Regions from separate parts of the Iodobacter ciconiae genome, predicted to be linked through region 1. Evidence: predicted binding sites of a transcription regulator. Region 1 holds the regulator's gene; each other region holds the start of a gene.
The links. Region 1 encodes FNR, which switches genes on or off when oxygen is low (the NO sensors DNR and NnrR bind a similar motif). Its sites were predicted from a motif close to TTGATNNNNATCAA; they were not measured.
Positions count from the first base shown of each region.

Region 1 (4,178 bases):
GATCGGTCACAATCGGCGCGCCGGTAATGTCTTTACCCAGCGCAATGGTGAGCTTACTTTGATTTTGTTGATAAACATCGGAGGATAATATTTCGGATAAGCGAATCATTTGCCGGGTGGGATTGGGTAATTCCAGCCCCATGCAGGTTTTGCCCGGAATGGTTTCCACCACCCGAATTGAAACAAGGCCCAGCGCACGCGCCATATCTTTCATTAGGTTGACAATTTGCGCGCCGCGCACGCCAACAGCGGGTTCAATTTCGTAACGGGTAATTACCGGGCCTGCGTAGGCATCCAATACCGATGCTTTAACCCGAAATTCGGCCAGTTTTTCTTCAATTAGAATGCCACGGTCTAACAAATCGTCCTGGCTGATGGTTTCAATTTCCGGGGCTGGCGGGTGTAGCAGGCTAAGCGTTGGCATAAAGTCGTCGCTATAGTGCACAGGCTCTGCAGGAGGTAATGGTGCAGGAGCGGGAGGCTTGGACCAGGTAAGCGGGGCTGAAGGCTGTAGTCCTGCGACGGGTTCTTGTTCAAGGGAAGCCGTTATTGGCTCGACCGGGTAGGCGGCAACTTTTGCTTTGGGTAATTCAAGGCGTGGCTCGGGTAATTCTGGAAAGGGCTCGGAGATGGTGGATTCGATCACCTCAGACTCAATAATGGGCTGTAAGGTGATGGTTTCACCGGGCTCCCAGGTTGTTTCAGCAGAAGGCTCGATCCGTATCTTGGCAAGGGCTGGTCTCGTAGCAGCACTTGGTGGGTCTTCATTTAAAGTAGGCTCAATGCGTGGAGCTGGTTCGGGTTTAGTCTCTAGCTGAAATAGGCGCGGGCTGGATTTAATATTATTGTTGGTTTTGGGGCTGCGGCCAGTCACTGGTGCAGCTTCGGGGGCTTTACCATGAATATGCAGTAAACGCTGATGAATTTCTTCACTGGCAATGAGGGGTAAAGCCGCTGGCGCCGCAGGAGGTGGCTGCTCGATATGGCGTTTTACCCTGTGATCACTTTGCAAGTGCTGTTTAATTTGCGGTAAATCAATGAGTGGCAAAGGGGGGGCAGCGGTGGTGGCAGGCTGGCTTTTAAGGTGAGAGAAGAGCTCCTCCCGGCAAATAGCTTGTGAGTTTTGCGTTGTTGTTTCAATAGATTTAAGAGAGGCAGATTTAAGCAGATTGACTACCGGGCGTCTTGCCACAATGGGCATGGCAGGGGCGGTGGGCGTGGCTCTATCGTGTTCTGGTGTTTTTACTGCTGGTAAAGTAGACACCGCCGGAGAGCCAATAGATTCATCCCAATCCTCTTCTGCGGGCTCTTCAGTTTCATCCAGATGCACGGGATCAAACTGGGCCTTGATACTATCAATAATAGCTTTCGCACCGGTTTCTATCGCCAAGCCCGTTTTTTCCAGAATGACACTCCAGGGGGCCTGGCGCCAAAGCGGAACACCCAAGCCCAAACCAATGGCAAATAAGAGCGCTGATAAAATGGCTGAATAGCTTAATAAGCTTTGCCCTGCTGCTAACGTGCTGAGCGCAACAGTGAAACCAAGGTATTCAGTTGCAGACTGCTTTTGCTGTTTCCAGGCTCGCTCTAAAGCAAAAAATGCGCACAACCAGGCGGCGAGGGCAATATGACGGTTAAAGCCTAACAGTGCGATCAAAATAAACGCAGGGCAAAGCCAGGCTAAACGGGCTGTTTGCAATAAGTGATTGATTCGGGATATGAATCGAATTGACATGTTTTACAAATCCAAGACAGCAAAAATAAGCAGACTCGGCATTATCCGCTTCCTTGGGAAGAACGCCAATCAGCAAAAAGGCCAGAGCTTGGTGTAACTTGTCGTGGTGGTACGAGTTAAAAGCACACCCGTTCTATATAGGGCGGGCATTTTGTATGCGAATGCCTGTGATTTAGCTTATTTGATTGGCGTTTATATGGGACAGATATTGATTTGTTTATGGTTGATTTTTGCAATTTAAAAGTTGTATTAATAGCTGGGCCAGCGCAGCAGCAGGTTCCTGGTTCTCAGCCAGATCAAACAGGGTAAGCTGATGATGGAAGGCTTGATGGCTTCTGTTGTTTGCTAATACTGAATATGCTTTGCAAAGCGCGGCAATTTCCTGTGATTGCGTGGCCTGTAATTTAGCGAATGCATTTAAATCTACTTTAGAAGAGGGCTTGCCATCGGGGGAGATGATTTTCCAGCTCTCAATAAGTGGTTGCATCATAGCGTGTTGCAATAGCGCCAGAAAGCTTGCTGCACCCGCACCTCCGGCATGAAGCCAGCTATTGCGTCCTGCTGGTGCCAGAGCGTCGATAAGTGGTGCGGCGACTTTCAGTGCGGCCTGTGTGCCACTGGCTGCAATCATCCAGCCTAGCTGGGTGGCATACTGAGGTTCTCCAGTGAGGGACAGATCAATATGATGCCAGCCTTGTGTTTCGGCCCAGCGTGCACAGTGTAAATAATCTTCTAAGTTTTGATGTCCGGCAGAAATAAGCAGACCTTTTATGGCGAGTGCAGGAATCTTTGCCTGCATATCGAGCGGGAGCAGCATGAGTTGTGGTAGTTGTAAAGGAGTAAGCCGGGATTGCAATGACTCTAAAATGGCCGCAGGGGCTAAAAACAGAACTGGGCCATTTAAAAGGGTCATGGGAGGCTTATTGTTGGCTGTTATTGATGAGTTGCTTTAGCGCATCGGAGTCAATAATTTCAATCAGGCGGTTCTGTACTTTAATCAGGCCATTCTCTTGAAACTTGGAAAGTGAGCGGCTTACGGTTTCTAGTTTTAATCCCAGATAACTGCCGATTTCTTCCCGTGTCATCCGTAAATGAAAACTGCTGGCAGAATAGCCACGAATTGCAAAACGCTGTGACAGGTTCAGTAAGAAGGCGGCGATGCGCTCTTCTGCCTTCATGTTGCCGAGTAACAACATTACGCCATGATCACGGACAATCTCACGGCTCATGAGTTTATAAAAATGATGTTGCAAGACCGGGATGCGGCGACTTAATTCTTCCATATCAGAGAAGGGCAACTCGCAAACTTCGCTGTCTTCCAGAGCAATGGCATCGCAAGTGTGCAGATCAGAGCTGATAGCATCCATGCCCATTAGCTCACCTGCCATATGAAAACCTGTTACCTGTTCGCGGCCATCTTCTGAAATGACACTGGCTTTGAAAAAGCCCAGGCGGATCGCGTAAAGGGAGCGAAAAGGCTCACCAGCGCGGTAGAGAGCCTCACCCCGCTTGATGGGTTTGGCTTGAGTAATTAAGGCATCAAGCTCGCGCATTTCTTCCGCTGAAAGACCGATCGGCAGGCATAACTCACGCAAGCTGCAATTGATACAGCTTTGGCGAAGATGCTTAAGGCTAAGATCACGTAATGGGATGTGAGATGTCGTTGTCATGAGGCGTTTCAATTCATGTTCTCGATATCACGTAGTAAGCACAATTTCTTGTGTAGACTTTGATATCGATCAAGGTTATGAAAAATGAATCTGGGCAAGCTGCACCGATACAATAAAAAGGATGAAACTAGGATGCTCCAGGATAATGTTGCTGTATTACAGCCACTTGATTTTGATCGAAATTTAATTAGCCAGCACAATGGGAAAGGCCCAAGGTACACATCCTACCCCACTGCGGATCGATTTGCTGTAATGGATGCACATACTTACGAGCAAAGTGTACTGCAACAACAGCCGGGCACTCGGATCAAGCCCCTTTCCCTGTATTTTCACCTGCCATTTTGCAATACTATCTGCTATTACTGCGCCTGTAATAAAGTGATCACCAAGGATCAAAGTAAAGCAGATCAATACCTCGATTATCTCCTTAAAGAGGTAAAGTTACAGTCGGCATTATTAACTAAGCGTGGCACGGTTTCCCAGTTGCATTTTGGCGGCGGGACACCTACGTTTTTGAATGACTTGCAATTGAGCAGGTTAATGGAGGGGATTCGCACCCATTTCGATTTAAAGGCTGACGGTGAGTTTTCGATTGAAATTGACCCTCGCAAGGTGAGTGCAGCGACAGTAGCGCATCTAGGAAGTATTGGTTTTAACCGTATGAGCGTAGGGATCCAGGATTTTAATTTAGAAGTTCAGCAGGCGGTTAACCGTGTGCAAAGTGAAGAAGAAACGCGTATTGTGATTGATGCTGCCAGAGCAAATGGTTTTAA
Region 1 is NZ_CP034433.1:1,605,920-1,610,097, reverse strand. It holds gene EJO50_RS07040 (DNA translocase FtsK) at 1-1,735, opposite strand, end outside; gene EJO50_RS07035 (hypothetical protein) at 1,953-2,648, opposite strand; gene fnr (fumarate/nitrate reduction transcriptional regulator Fnr) at 2,656-3,405, opposite strand; gene hemN (oxygen-independent coproporphyrinogen III oxidase) at 3,538-4,178, shown strand, end outside.

Region 2 (4,178 bases), 360 kb from region 1:
GCTATTCAAAAATGAATCATGATTTAAAAACTACGGCTAAACATGCTTCCAATGAACTACTAACTTTACTCACCAGCAAACATATCCAGCTTAATTTAGATGCAAGTGCTCCGCCGCTGATGCTGTTCTTTGATAAGGCACGAATTACCCAGGTTATTATTAATCTGTTTTCAAATGCAATTAAATTCAGCCCGGATGAAGCTAAAATCGATATTCATTTTATTGAAGATGCAAGACTCAGTGATGGCAGAGCCGCAATGGGTTTAAGCGTAAGAGATTACGGCCCCGGCATTCCAGAAGGAGAACTTGATCTGATCTTTGATAAATTTATTCAAAGCAGCCGGCTAAATAGCCACGCCAGCGGTACAGGATTGGGGCTGGCAATCAGCCGTCAGATCATGACCGATCACGGAGGAGAAATCAGTGCCAGAAATGCCGGCGAAGGAGGCGCCATCATCAGTATCTTGCTGCCACTTGAGCCCGCCGATAAACCATAAGGCCAAAAATCGGAGCAAGAATCTGCCTGCGTGATCCGTGCTTATCCCCCGTAATTAACGTAAAATCCCTCCTTTGCTTTTTTGTAGCCCTTTACATGACTGATTTAGCACGCGAAGTAGGCCGTCGCCGCACCTTCGCCATTATCTCCCACCCTGATGCGGGTAAAACGACACTCACCGAAAAGCTGCTTTATTTCTCGGGTGCAATTCAAAACGCCGGTACGGTTAAAGGAAAAAAAGGCGGCAAGTTCGCCACTTCCGACTGGATGGATATCGAAAAGCAACGAGGTATTTCGGTCGCATCCAGTGTCATGCAATTTGACTACCGTGATCACGTGGTCAATCTGCTTGATACCCCGGGCCACCAGGATTTCTCCGAAGATACTTACCGCGTACTCACCGCCGTAGACAGCGCCTTAATGGTAATTGATGCGGCCAAAGGCGTGGAAGCGCAAACCATCAAGCTTTTGAATGTCTGCCGCCTGCGTAATACGCCGATTATTACGCTGATGAACAAGCTTGACCGCGAAGTACGCGATTCGCTCGAGCTTTTAGACGAAGTAGAAAGCGTGCTGGAAATCCGTTGCGCGCCCATTACCTGGCCAATCGGCATGGGTAAAACTTTCCGTGGTGTGTACAGTATTCTGACCGATACCGTACTGCTGTTCACCCCCGGCAAAGGCCCGCTGGATGAAGTGGAAATCATTGAAGGCTTAAATAACCCACGCCTTGATGAATTATTCCCGCTAGAAATCGAAAACACCCGTATGGAGCTGGAGCTCGTACGCGGCGCTTCGCACCCTTTTGTGCTGGAAGAGTTTTTATCAGGTGATCTAACCCCTGTCTTCTTTGGCTCAGCCATTAATAACTTCGGGATTCGCGAAATATTAAATGCACTGGTTGACTGGGCTCCCTCACCGGGGGATGCCAATGCCACCGTGCGTACCATCAGCCCGACCGAAGAAAAATTCTCTGCCTTTGTGTTTAAGATTCAAGCCAATATGGATCCAAAACACCGTGACCGGATTGCCTTTCTTCGTGTGTGTTCGGGCGAATTTACCCGTGGCATGAAATTCAGGCATTTGCGGCTTAACCGCGAAATTGCCGCCAACTCGGTCGTGACCTTTATGGCGCAAGGCCGTGAGCAGGTAGAAGAAGCCTACGCTGGCGATATTATTGGCCTGCCCAATCATGGCAACATCCAGATTGGTGATTCTTTCTCCGAGGGTGAATTACTCGCCTTTACCGGTATTCCTTATTTTGCCCCTGAAATGTTCCGCATTGTGCGCATCAAAAACCCGCTAAAAATCAAGCAACTGCAAAAAGGCTTGCAACAGCTGGGTGAAGAAGGCGCAGTGCAGGTATTTAAGCCACTCAATGGCTCGGACCTGATTCTGGGGGCTGTAGGGGTGCTGCAGTTTGAGGTCGTTGCCTCGCGCCTTGCTAACGAGTACGGTGTAGAAGCGGTGTTTGAATCGACCACCATTTACACCGCACGCTGGGTAAGCTGTGAAGACGCAAAAATGCTCGACGATTTTGAAGGGCAGCTGGTCAATAATCTGGGACGTGATGCTGCAAACAGCCTTGCCTACCTCGCAACCAGCAGGGTGAACCTGCAGCTCACTCAGGAGAGGTGGCCTAAAATTGTGTTTCACGCAACCCGTGAGCACGCCGTTACATTGTAAATATTCAACCTGGCAGCGTCACAATATGACGCTGTTTTTTTTCCTATTTTATGCTCTATCTAACTCGGGCAAAAGTAGCCAACTCTATACAAACTACAAAACAAAGAATTTGATTTATATTAAGTTTTTGCGTCAAAGATCAGACTAGGATGAATGCATTGAAGGCGACACTATCCGCACTCAAACAGATTAAATTTTTAAAAACGTGTCCTTTATAAGACATGCAGGCAACAGGGTCTTGAGGCCTACTAGGAGCATCAGCTATGAACGCACCAGAAAACCATCTTCAACTTGACGCTTGGCGCGGGTTTAAAGCAGGCGAGTGGCAAGATAGAGTCGACACTCGCGGCTTTATCCAACTCAATTACACGCCTTACTTAGGTGATGATAGCTTCCTCGCAGGCCCAACTGAGCGCACCACTCAACTTTGGACTGAATTATCCATTCAGTTAAAAGAAGAACGTAAACGTGGTGTACTGGAAGTATCGACCCATGTTGGCGCGTCGATTACTGCGCATGACCCTGGCTATATTAATAAAGATCTGGAAACCATCGTTGGTGTTCAAACTGACAAACCACTGCGTCGCGCTATTATGCCGAACGGCGGTTTGCGCATGGTACAAAACGGCCTTGAAGCCTACCACTTTGAAATGAACCCGCAAATTATTGATATTTTTACCAAATATCGTAAAGATCACAATATGGGTGTATTTGATGCTTACACCCCAGAAATCATGGCATGCCGCAGCTCGGGCGTAATCACCGGTTTGCCAGATTCATATGGCCGTGGCCGTATCATTGGTGACTATCGTCGTGTGGCTTTGTACGGCGTTGATTTCCTGATTAACGACAAAAAACGCGAAAAAACCGAACTCAATGACGTTCCGTTTACCGAATCAGTCATTCGCCTGCGTGAAGAATTGTCCGAGCAAATCAAAGCACTGGGCGAACTTAAGCAAATGGCAAAATCCTACGGCTTTGATATTTCCAAGCCTGCGACCACTGCTCAGGAAGCCATCCAGTGGCTGTACTTTGGTTACCTTGCTGCCACAAAAGAACAAAACGGCGCGGCAATGTCAATTGGCCGTACTTCAACCTTCCTTGACGTATATATCGAACGCGATCTGATTGAGGGCCGCATTACCGAGTCACAAGCTCAGGAAATGATTGACCATATGGTCATGAAATTGCGCATTATCCGCTTCCTGCGCACACCGGAATACGATGATCTGTTCTCTGGCGACCCGACCTGGGTAACTGAGTCAATCGGTGGAACAAGCCTTGATGGCCGTACTCTGGTTAGCAAAACCAGCTTCCGTGTTCTACACACCCTGTACAACCTCGGACCAGCTCCAGAGCCTAATCTGACTGTATTGTGGTCAACGTCTTTCCCGCAAGGCTTTAAAGAGTTCTGCGCGAAAGTATCGATTGATACCTCGGCCATCCAGTATGAAAATGATGACCTGATGAAACCTAAATGGGGTGACGATTACGCCATTGCATGTTGTGTTTCAGCCATGGCTGTCGGTAAGCAAATGCAATTCTTTGGCGCACGGGTTAACCTTGCCAAAGCCATGCTTTATGCGATCAATGGTGGTGTAGATGAAAAAACCGGCAAGGTCGTTGCTAATGGTTTTGAACCAATCAAAGGCGATGTACTTGATTACGATGAAGTAATGGCTAAATACGATGTAATGCTGGACTGGCTGGCAAAAACATACGTCACTGCGCTGAACTCCATCCACTATATGCACGATAAGTATTCGTACGAGCGCATTGAAATGGCTCTGCACGACCGTGACATTCTGCGCACCATGGCCTGCGGTATTGCCGGCTTGTCAGTGGCTGCAGATTCACTCTCTGCCATCAAACATGCAAAGGTAAGTGTTGTGCGTAATGAAAAAGGTATTGCAGTCGATTACAAGATCGAAGGTGATTACCCGGCTTATGGCAACAATGATGACCGTGTGGATGATATTGCAGTGTGGCTGACCGA
Region 2 is NZ_CP034433.1:1,241,607-1,245,784, reverse strand. It holds gene EJO50_RS05505 (PAS domain S-box protein) at 1-497, shown strand, start outside; gene EJO50_RS05500 (peptide chain release factor 3) at 593-2,182, shown strand; gene pflB (formate C-acetyltransferase) at 2,446-4,178, shown strand, end outside.
Region 2: the regulator FNR is predicted to act here: its motif matches at 2,292-2,305, upstream of pflB (formate C-acetyltransferase).

Region 3 (4,178 bases), 1.5 Mb from region 1:
GCGATGGCAACGGTTTACGCCAGTTGATGGTGCGTGTTGTTTTCAGCCATTTTGCATGCTGGTTAAACATCGAATCAATCACGTGGATAAACGCTTCGTAGCAGCTAAAGAAGCCATGACGACCGGTCAGGTTGTATGCTTCCAGCCAGCCCTGGCAGGTATGCTCGGACAGAATTTCCATCACGCGACCATCTTGCGCCAGAAAATCGTTGGTTTTATCCGCTTCAAGGTAATCAGCAAACCAAGTTTTGCCCGATACATCGAAAACATCGTTCCAGCGGTTGGATGCGGTTTCATCCGGCCCGAAGATACGGAAATTCTTTTGCTCTTCGTTCTCATCCATCACATCGCGCAGGAACTTACCCATCACGCGGGTGGCTTCAACGTTCACAGTACCTGGCTTATCAAAAGTAACCGCGTATTTACGGAAATCCGGCATACGCAGGTCTTTAGATTCCTGTCCATGCACAACCGGGTTAGAACCCATGCGCAACGCGCCTTCCGGTGCTAATTCGGCCAGCTCAGGCTTGAACGATCCATCGGTATTGAATAACTCTTCCGGACGATAGCTCTTCATCCAGTTTTCTAGATTGTGAACGTTTTCTTCATCGATATCAGAAAACGGCACTTGATGGCTGCGCCAGTAATCTTCAACTTTCTTGCCTTTAATTTCTTTCGGGCCAGTCCAGCCCTTAGGCGTACGCATCACAATCATTGGGTAACGCGGACGGGTAATCGGCTGGCCGGCATCCATTTCAGCCTGAGCCTTAGCACGAATCGCATCCAGCTCAGCCATACACAGATCCATGGTCGAAGCCATTTTCTGGTGGATCTCGGTAAATGACTCGTCTTTTTCATTGAATGTTTCGGTCTTCAGTTCAACAAAGTGAGGCTTGTAACCAAAGCCTTCAAACATTTTGCTGATTTCTTCATGACTGATACGGGACAACAGCGTTGGATTGGCAATCTTGTAACCATTCAGATGCAAGATAGGCAGAACAAAACCGTCATTCACCGGGTGCAGGTATTTATTGGAGTGCCAGGATGCAGCTAACGGGCCGGTTTCAGCTTCACCATCCCCCACAACTGCGATTACCGTTTGATCTGGATTATCAAATGCAGCACCAAAAGCGTGTGAAAGCGAATAACCCAGCTCGCCACCTTCGTGCATCGAACCCGGGGTTTCCGGCGCTACGTGCGAAGGGATGCCGCGCGGGAAAGAAAATTGCTTAAACAGACGTTGCATACCGGCGGTAGTGCGGTCGATATGTGGATAGAATTCTTCGTAGCTGCCTTCCAGATAAGTATTTGCCACCAGACCCGGGCCGCCATGACCAGGACCGGTGATATAAATCATCGGGCTTTTACGTTGTTTAATAACGCGATTGGCATGAACGTAAATAAAATTCAGGCCGGGTGTTGTACCCCAGTGGCCTAACAGACGTGGCTTAATATGTGCAAACTTAAGCGGTTCACGAAGAAGCGGATTACCCAGCAAATAAATTTGACCAACAGAAAGATAGTTAGCCGCACGCCAGTAAGCGTGCATTTTGTCGATTTGTGCAAGAGATAGCTGTTGAGTCACGGAACACCTCGTTGAGAGTTGCTAATCAGTAAATCATTAAGAGTTCATCTGTTCGGGCTTACTGTACATGATTACTATTTAAGGCTGCATGACAAAAATCAAACCCATCAGGAGTTGAGCACAATAAGCTTTTTACCTTACTCACAAAGGACTAGCTGTAAGCAGCGTCTGTTCCATCCAGATGCAGAATAACAAATAATACCAAATCCAAATAAGTAATTATCCGCATGGTGTTGCCTGTAAAACAATATACATTAAAGCCACTATAAAAAATAACAGTTTTATATCATAAACAAATGGTTATAAATTGCCTTAAAACAATTCAAAATATACTATTTATCATTATTTACAGCAATTAAATAGCTTTGAATTTTTATCTAAAATCAATAAATTTTATAAAAAACTCCCTGTCTTTTATAACGATGAAAACAAATCAGAGCTGCCACCCTACCAGCTACATACCTTACTTGCTCTTTGTTTACTTCTCCAGTAACTTACACCCACCATGTAAGTATGAAGTAATGACCTCCCCAAGCACTCGCATGTCAGCGCAGCCCCTTAAACAGATGCAGCTGCCCACAAACCAATCATCCCTTATACAAAATTTAAATTACAGCTGCACTCCCCCCTCCATATTTACATTCTGCTACCGGAGCAATGTATGAGTTTACCAATGGCAAAAGAGCAAGACAAAGTTCGTTTAGTCTTACAAAAACAGAATGCGCCGCCAGGCTTTAAAATAAATATGAAACTATTTGCAGATGTAAGCGGTTCATTTAAAGATGAATTTACAAAAAAACTCCCCAGTGGAGGCTATATTGTTGATCCGTTTTTTACAGCCGCACTTGCAATAGCCGGTGTCATTGACCCGGACCGTAATATTCAGATTATTGGTTTTTCAGATAGAGCACTAGATACCGGTGACTATTCTGTTGATACCGAAACCGATATACGTACTGATTTTTTAAATCGGGCCAAACCCATTTTATGGGGCTCTACCGATTATGCAAAAGCACTCGAGGCACTATTAAAAAGTAAAGCCATGGAGCAGACTCTTGGTGGCATGCTCAAAGGTCTGTTTAGCTTTGGCAAGAAAAAAACAGCAGAGAAAAAAGAAGCATTTCTAGTATTATTTGTTTCAGATGGCGAAGATATGGGCTCGGCACCCCACTTTATTTCCCAATTAAATGAGCTGGCCAAAATTGGCACTTTTGTTGTATTGATTGGTGCAAACTCGGATAAAAAGGTAAAGTTTAATTTAATGCAGAAAGCTGCGGCAGAAGTTGAAGGCTGCACATTTCATCGCCTCACTGAATTAGCCAGCCTTTCAACAGACCAGCTCTATGATCGTATTTTTGATACTGAATTTAAACGCTGGCTTGAGCAATTACCTGCCGAATACAAAAACTAGGCAAAACGCTGCGATAAAACTGCCGACTCACCATTAAATAAAACCTGGTAAGGATAAAAGAAGCTCCCCATGACTAAAGGCGGTAGCTTACCGCTCACCAAAAACAGTACTCCATTACAAGCAGTCCGCCTTGAGCTTTCCTGGTCACCACCAAAAAATTCAAGCAAAGGCAGCTATGACTTAGATGCAAGTTGCTTCCCTTTAAGCAGCACAGGTGGTGGCCCAATGGGAAAAATCACCGAAGTTGATCATATTTGCTATTGGGGCCAGCAAAAAACTCCATCTATGGAGCACTTGGCAGGGGATGATCGTACCGGAGACGGAAATGGCCCGGATGAAGTCATTCTGATTCACTTTAATGCCCTGCCCGCCAGTTGTGATTTAATCGCTATTGTTGGCACCATTGATAAAGCTATCGAGCGCGGACAAAGCTTTGCCGAAGTTGCTGATGCAAAAATGCAGATCTTCAATAATCAAACCAATGAATTATTAGCCGAAGCCAGGCTTGCAGCGCTGGACGCGGGCTCGACCGGCTGCTTATTTGCAAGTATCCGTAAAAAAGATCAGGTCTGGACCGTAGAAAACGTAAGCCAGGGCTATCCGGGTAAAGAATTACCTGATTTCTTTCAGTTATTTGGTTATCAGGGCTGATGATGCCAGAGTATCGCGATTTATTTGGCGCGCCTTCGCCCAATTTACGCGATCTGTTTGGGGAGCAAGCTGTGGTTCCCCAGGCCGCCCCCGTTTCCGAAGCATTTGCTGATTTATTTGCCAATCAGGCAAGCGCCGCCCCCTTAGCCAAAGAGGCTGCACCAGACACCTCAGCAACGCCTAAAATAATCGCAAGCACTGAAGGTGTTAATCTGCGCTATGCAGAATTGATTCAGGCCAGCAAACAATTAATGCACCACGTTATCGATCTCACCCAATCAGTTAAAAGCCGTGAAAATCTATTAAACAATATGTTTACAGAGGCCAAACGACAGGCCGATGTTTTACAGGTAGCAATAAATCCCAAACGCAATATTTTATTTAGAAAAACAACAATTGATAAGCCACAGGCCCATGCCTTAATTGATCAATTGCAATTATTTATGCGCCAAGAATTAAAACCGGATTTATTTTTACAAAACGATATAGATGAATTACTACGCCAAACCGATTACCTGGACCGGCTGGCTG
Region 3 is NZ_CP034433.1:3,107,932-3,112,109, reverse strand. It holds gene EJO50_RS13665 (phosphoketolase family protein) at 1-1,585, opposite strand, end outside; gene EJO50_RS13660 (VWA domain-containing protein) at 2,247-2,996, shown strand; gene EJO50_RS13655 (TerD family protein) at 3,066-3,647, shown strand; gene EJO50_RS13650 (hypothetical protein) at 3,647-4,178, shown strand, end outside.
Region 3: the regulator FNR is predicted to act here: its motif matches at 1,674-1,687, upstream of EJO50_RS13665 (phosphoketolase family protein).